Regions from separate parts of the Rhodoferax sp. GW822-FHT04A08 genome, predicted to be linked through region 1. Evidence: predicted binding sites of a transcription regulator. Region 1 holds the regulator's gene; the other holds the start of a gene.
The links. The regulator sigma-54, encoded in region 1, starts transcription at its own class of promoters, with help from an activator protein. The targets are predictions, from matches to a motif close to TGGCANGNAANCTGCTTT.

Region 1 (3,406 bases):
CCATGAACATCGAGGCCGACGCGCTACGCTATGACGACCTCAAGCAGGTCAGCGTATTCACCGGCAAGGTGGTGCTGACCAAGGGAACCATCGTGATCCGCGCAGATCGGCTGGATGTGCGCCAGGATCCTGACGGATATCAATTTGGCGTTGCCACCGGTTCCGCAGACAAGCTGGCCTTCTACCGGCAGAAGCGCGAAGCACTGGACGAGTTCATCGAGGGGGAGGGCGAAACCATCACCTATGACGGCAAGGCCGATACCGTGACCTTCACCGGCAAAGCGCAGTTGCGCCGACTGCGTGGCGCCACGTTGGCCGATGAAATCACCGGCGGTGTCATCGTTTATGAAAATCTCACCGACCTGTTCACGGTCGATGGTGCCGCCAACACCAAGGGACCGACTGGCGCCCTGGGAACCGGTCGCGTGCGGGTCATGCTGACCCCCAAGCCCGAAGCCAGTGCTCCGGCGCCTGCCGCAACCCCGTTGCCGCTCAAACCATCCGCGACCCTGGGGGGGGCCGCCAAGTGAGTGGTTTTGCTGCGGGGAACTTGACGGCGCAACATCTGCAAAAGTCCTATGGCAAGCGCCAAGTGGTCAAGGACGTGTCCCTGACCGTGCGTACGGGCGAAGTGGTGGGCCTGCTGGGCCCCAACGGCGCTGGCAAGACCACCTCGTTCTACATCATCGTGGGGTTGCTGCGCGCCAGCGGGGGTGACATCTCCATCGATGGCAATTCGATCGAGTCCATGCCCATACACCGGCGCGCGCGTCTGGGGCTGGGCTACCTGCCGCAGGAAGCCTCGATTTTTCGCAAGCTCAACGTGGAAGACAACGTGCGCGCTGTGCTGGAACTGCAGCGCGACGAAGACGGCACTCCATTGCGCAGCGCGGAGATCGAGAAGCGGCTGACCAATCTGCTGCAGGAATTGCGGGTCGAGCACTTGCGCGAGTCTCCGGCGCTGGCCTTGTCGGGCGGTGAGCGGCGGCGCGTGGAAATTGCCCGCGCGTTGGCTACCGGGCCGCGTTTCATCCTGCTGGACGAGCCGTTTGCCGGCATCGACCCGATTGCGGTGATCGAGATCCAGCGCATCATCAACTTCCTCAAGGCGCGCGGCATCGGGGTGCTCATCACCGACCACAATGTGCGCGAGACCCTGGGCATTTGCGACCACGCCTACATCATCAGTGATGGCCGCGTGCTGGCCGAAGGCACGCCTTCGGAAATTGTCGACAACCCCGAGGTACGCCGCGTGTACCTTGGCGAAAACTTCAAGATGTAATGAAGCAAGGTCTCTCATTACGCGTCTCCCAGCATCTGGCGCTTACTCCCCAGTTGCAGCAGTCGATCCGTCTGCTGCAGCTCTCCACGCTCGAACTGAGCCAGGAAGTGGAGCAGATGCTGGACGAGAACCCTTTTCTGGAACTGGGTGAGGACCATGCCGAGCGGGAAGAGTTCGGCATCGCACAGGCGGATACGCCGGTCAGTGAAGGCGACAAAGATGTGGAGTTTTCCGCCACCATGCCCGACCTGGGCAGCAGCATCGTGGCCTCCACCAGCAGTGATGAAGACAACAGTCCCCTGAGCGGGGACGAAGGCATCGACTGGGAAGGCGACGGCACCACCGAAATGACCCCGGACGACGGCGAGTGGGGCGTCGAGGCCAAGGCCAGTACCAATAACCTCACTGGCGACGAAGACAAGGACGCCACCGAGCTGGCCCGCACGCAGGAGAGCTTGCAGGCCTTCCTGCATCGGCAGACACTGGGTTTGCGCCTGAGCGCCGAAGACGCTGCCGCGCTGCGTTTCCTGATCGAGTCGCTCAACGACGACGGCTATCTGGAAGAGCCGCTCGAGGACCTAGCCCGCACCTTGAACCCGCAGGATGAAGAGCAGTTGTACGACCTAGTGCACCATTTCTCGGTAGCCCTGGGACTGCTGCAAAGCCTGGAGCCGGTTGGCGTCGGTGCCCGCAATTTGAGCGAGTGCCTCAGTCTGCAATTGAAAGCTCTGCTGCGCAATCCGGATCTGGAAGACGAAGAGCGCGAGCAACTGGAAGTGGCCCTGCGCATTTGCCAGCAGCCCATGGAATTGCTGGCGCGCCGTGACATCAAGCGGCTGGTGCAGCTGGGCGTGGGCAGCGATGCCCTGGTGCGCGAGGCCATAGCGCTGATTGCGCGGCTGGAACCCAAGCCGGGGCGGCGCTTTGTCGACGTGGAGCGCAACATCGTGGTGCCCGACGTGCTGGTGGTGCCGGTGACCAACGCCAACAAGGCGGCTGCACCCAAGTTCCGCGTCATGCTCAATCCCGATGTGATGCCGCGCCTCAAGGTGCATGACATCTACGCCAATGTGCTGCGCAACCACCGGGGCGGTAAGGACAGCGCCAGCCACGCCGCTCTACAGCAACGCCTGCAGGAAGCGCGCTGGTTCATCAAGAATATCCAGCAGCGCTTTGACACCATCCTGCGCGTGAGCACGGCGATTGTGGAGCGGCAGAAGAGCTTCTTCACCCATGGCGAATTGGCCATGCGCCCGCTGGTGCTGCGTGAGATCGCCGACGAACTGGGCTTGCACGAGTCCACCATCAGCCGCGTGACCACCGCCAAGTACATGGCAACGCCTTTTGGCACCTTTGAGCTGAAGTACTTCTTCGGCTCCGGCCTGGGCACTGAGTCCGGCGGCAATGCGTCCAGCACCGCGGTGCGTGCACTCATCAAGCAGTTCATCAGCGCCGAAAGTGCCAAGAAGCCGCTGTCAGACAACCAGATATCCGAGATGCTCAAGGAGCAGGGTATTGAATGTGCCCGGCGCACTGTGGCCAAATACCGCGAGGGGCTGAAGATCGCCCCCGCATCCCTGCGCAAGGCGCTATGAACCAACTGCAACTCTTTCTTCCCTGCGCCGCCGGTGTGGAGGATTACCTCGCGCCCGAAATCCTGCGCATCACCGGCCTGCCGCCCGGCTGCATCACCAAGCAGCGTGGTGGTGTGGCCGTGCGCACCTCCTTCACGGACGCCATGCGCCTGAACCTGTATTGCCGCCTAGCACAGCGCGTGCTGGTGCTGGTGTCGTACACCGAATACCGCAACGAGCAGGACTTGTACCGCGCCGCCATGGCGGTGCCGTGGGAGCGCTGGTTCACACCGCGCGAGACCATCAAGATCGAGGTCACCGCCCAGCACAGTCCTTTGACATCGCTGAACTTTGCTGCACTCAAGGTCAAGGATGCCGTCTGCGACCGCTTCCGCGAGACTTCGGGGGGCGTGCGTCCTGATGTCAACACCCAGTGGCCCGATGTGCGCATCTATGCCCACCTCACCACTGACAGCTGCTCGCTCTACATTGACACGTCCGGTGAGCCATTGTTCAAGCGGGGCTGGCGCGAGGACAAGGGCGATGCGCC
Region 2 (3,406 bases), on a different contig from region 1:
TGGCTTCCTTGAAGTGGCGCACCAGCAGCACCAGGCCAAAGGAGGTACAGCCCTGCGAGCCGTGCATGACCGGCATGCAGGCGTCCAGCCCCATGAAGGCAAAGCTGGCGCCCAGCGGCTGGCTCATCTTGAGCGGGTTGACGGCGCAGGCTTTCTTGGATTCAACAACGTTTGCCATGGTGTGTGCCTTGTGTGGGTTGGGTCAGACGGGCACTTCTTCGGGCTCCAGGCCCAGCGATCTGGCTGCAGCTGTCGCCAGGAAATCCAGCGGTTTGGCTGCCGGTTGCACGGCACCCAGCGTCTCGCCGTCGTCACCCCAGGGAGCGGCAATGCGTACCTGCTGCCACACCGGGTTGAACAGGGCGCGGTCGATCTGCTTGACCAGCTCCACCATGCCTTCGTAGCCGCCATAGGGGTAATAGCGCTCCTGGTTGATGTCCAGCCAGGGCATGCGCGCCTTGAGTGCCACGAACTGCGAGCGGCCACCGCTGAGCATGATGTCGGCACGCGCATCGCGCAGCATGGCGTACATCTCACGCGGGGTCATGTCGTCGATCATGTGGGCGTCGTCGCCCATGATCTCCTTGATCTTTTCCTTGTCTTCCTTGGTGCTCTTCTTGATGCTGGTGCCGACAATCTCCATGCCGCCCTCCTGCAGCGCCGCCACCACCGACCAGGACTTCACACCACCGGTGATCAGCAGCACGCGCTTGCCCGCCAAGCGTTGCTTGTAGTGCGCAATGCGCTTCCAGGCGCGTGCCTCTTCCACCTCGATCAGGCGCTCGGTGCGCTCCAGCAAATCGTCCGGCGCACCCTGCTGCACCAGCAGTTTGGCAATCTGGCGCAGCGTGTCGCTCATATCGCCAATGCCGTAGAACGAGCCTTCAAAATACGGAATGCCCCAGCGCTGCTCCATCTTGGTGGCGATGTTGATCATGGACTTGGAGCACACCATCATGTTGACCTTGGCGCGGTGGGCGCCGGCCACCTCGTTGTAGCGTCCATCACCCGAGATGCACGACAGCACCCGTATGCCCAGCGCGTCCAGCAGCGGCTTGACCTGCCACAGCTCGCCGACCAGGTTGTATTCGCCAATGATGTTGATGTCGTAAGGCGTGGTGAACTCCGGCTCCACCGTACCGATCACATAGTCCAGCAGCGCCTCAGCGCCCAGCTTGTTGCCCAGGTTCTTGGGGCCGGCGAAGCCCGGCGCGTTGACCGGTATGACCGGTTTGCCGAACTTCTCGCTGGCGCGCTGGCACACCGCCTCGATGTCATCCCCCACCAAGGCGGTGACGCAGGTCTGGTAGACAAAGATGGCGGGTGGGTCGTACTTCTCCAGAATCTCGCGGATGGACTTGAACAGGCGCTTCTCGCCACCGTAGATCACGTCCAGCTCGTTGATGTCGGTGGTAAAGCCGGAGCGGTAGATCTGCGAGTGCGAGGACGCGCTGTGCCGGTTGTCCCAGGAGTTGCCCTCGCAGGCAATCGGGCCGTGGACCAGGTGCGCCACATCGGCAATGGGCTGCAATGCGATCTTGGCGCCATCGAAGGCGCAGCCCCCAGCCGCTGCGCCGGGGTTGAGCTGCTTGGTGCAACCCTTCTTGCGTTCTTTCTCGCTCTTGCCCTGGTTCTTGTCGCAGCCCGGTTCTTCGAACACTTCGGCAATCTTGGCTTTGAGCGATACGGACATGGACAACTCCTTGCAGGGTGGTTGATCCATCCATCGCAATTTGGGTGCCAGCCAAAATCGGCTTTTATTGGTGGTTTTGTGGGCGCAGAGACCTGCTCTTTGGCGGGTTTGAAGGCAATGCGACACAAGCCGCTGAACAGCGGGGCCGACTGCGCAATATTGCACTGCATCAACGAAATCCGCGCTTTTAGTACTTTGGTCGAATGCAGACCTTCGCAAATGCGTATATCCTTGCATTAAGTGGGAAAATTTCCCATTCTCTCCACATCGGAACATTGGCCGTCAGTAACCCAGGGAGTCGAAACATGACAGGACGCTGGCCATTTTTTGCAAACGGGAAGGCCACCCCGCGAGCAGGCGTTGCCGCTGCGCCCGTCACGCCCCCCCAAGTCGCGAACCCTGAGCCGTTATGGGCCGAACGCCGCAAATTCATACGAGCCATTCCGGCACCGGTCGCGGAAGAACTCAACAGCGAGTCCGCCTGGGCCGAGTTTGAATCAGCGATGCAGGCTCCGGGTCCGCAAGCCAATACCTGACCAGGGACCGGACTGATTCAACGGTGAGCCCTATGAACCATTCGATCGACAAACCTCTGAAGCCGGAAACACACCTTCGGGTGCTGAACCTGAGTATTCAGAATGAAGAGGCACCATCACCAAACCCGGAGTGTGAGGTCATCGAATTTGAAGGTGAAGAAGGCTGGCAGCATTGGCGGGACTCGGTATTTGTGCAGGATTTCGAGGAATCCGTGCTCACCGCCCCAGCCCCCTTATTCAAGGCCCAAGGAGACTGACAAGACCACATACTGCCAGGGCCTGCCGGACAGGCGTTTCAACACTTTGGGCATGCACGCTATCATCGCTCCAGACTAAAAGAGTGGCGACACTCCAAAAACGCTGGATCGGAGGTGGTGTATGGACTTTTTTCGCAAAGCTCCCAAGAAGATCATTGATCCTCTGGAGCCGATTCCCGTTGGCGAAGTACAGGAGTCGGACTGGGCCGAATGGGAAGACTCGGTAGCCTTCCAGGACAGCCTGATAGGCGGTTTCCCAGACACCACCAAGCAGCCGCTGACTCCCGAAACCGAAGACATGCTGGACATCTTCGCCAACGTGAAGAAGAAGGACTCCTAGGCGGGCTCTCCCGCCCTCACTTCAATCCTGCGTGGGTAGTCTGGCACCCGCCAGATGCAACTGAATCCAGCGCTTGAGTTCAGCCACGTGCTCGGCCTCCTCATCCACAAATTCCTTGGCTAATACGCGGATCTCCGGGTCCTGTGTGGCCTCCAGCACGCCGCTGTAGAAGTTGAGGCCAGCCGTTTCGGCGTCCAGCGCCACCTGCAGCGCCTGCTCGATGCCGATGAACGGGTCCGCCGCCCAGATGGCTGCGGCTTCCGGGCTCTCGATGTCAGGCCAGCGGAAGTCACTGCTCTGCAGCACCGGCAGATCGCGATAGCCCGAACGCGCACGCGCATCGCCCAGATGCAGCAGGGAGTAGTCCGCCAGACGCCGGAACAGCTTGCCGACATCCCGGTTGCCGGCGGTCATCATGGCATCAGCCAGCTGGCCGAAACGCAGTGCGGCTTCGCTCTCCAGCTGGATGGTGTGGGCCAGAAATTCTTCAACGCTGTTCATGGTGTTCCTTGTTCAAAACCCGATCTCAAACCACACCGGTTCCTGCTTGCGCAACTTGGCAATCAGCTCCAGCGTGGCC

Region 2: the regulator sigma-54 is predicted to act here: its motif matches at 1,726-1,743, upstream of nifE (nitrogenase iron-molybdenum cofactor biosynthesis protein NifE).

Annotation. Positions count from the first base shown of each region.
Region 1 covers NZ_JBXAMW010000013.1:29,718-33,123, reverse strand. The annotation lists gene lptA (lipopolysaccharide transport periplasmic protein LptA) at 1-530, shown strand, start outside; gene lptB (LPS export ABC transporter ATP-binding protein) at 500-1,282, shown strand; gene AC1RMF_RS20530 (RNA polymerase factor sigma-54) at 1,282-2,877, shown strand; gene AC1RMF_RS20525 (THUMP domain-containing class I SAM-dependent RNA methyltransferase) at 2,874-3,406, shown strand, end outside.
Region 2 covers NZ_JBXAMW010000009.1:7,258-10,663, forward strand. The annotation lists gene nifN (nitrogenase iron-molybdenum cofactor biosynthesis protein NifN) at 1-178, opposite strand, end outside; gene nifE (nitrogenase iron-molybdenum cofactor biosynthesis protein NifE) at 203-1,693, opposite strand; gene AC1RMF_RS17020 (hypothetical protein) at 1,999-2,229, shown strand; gene AC1RMF_RS17025 (hypothetical protein) at 2,262-2,486, shown strand; gene AC1RMF_RS17030 (hypothetical protein) at 2,608-2,826, shown strand; gene AC1RMF_RS17035 (ferritin-like domain-containing protein) at 2,848-3,327, opposite strand; gene AC1RMF_RS17040 (hypothetical protein) at 3,340-3,406, opposite strand, start outside.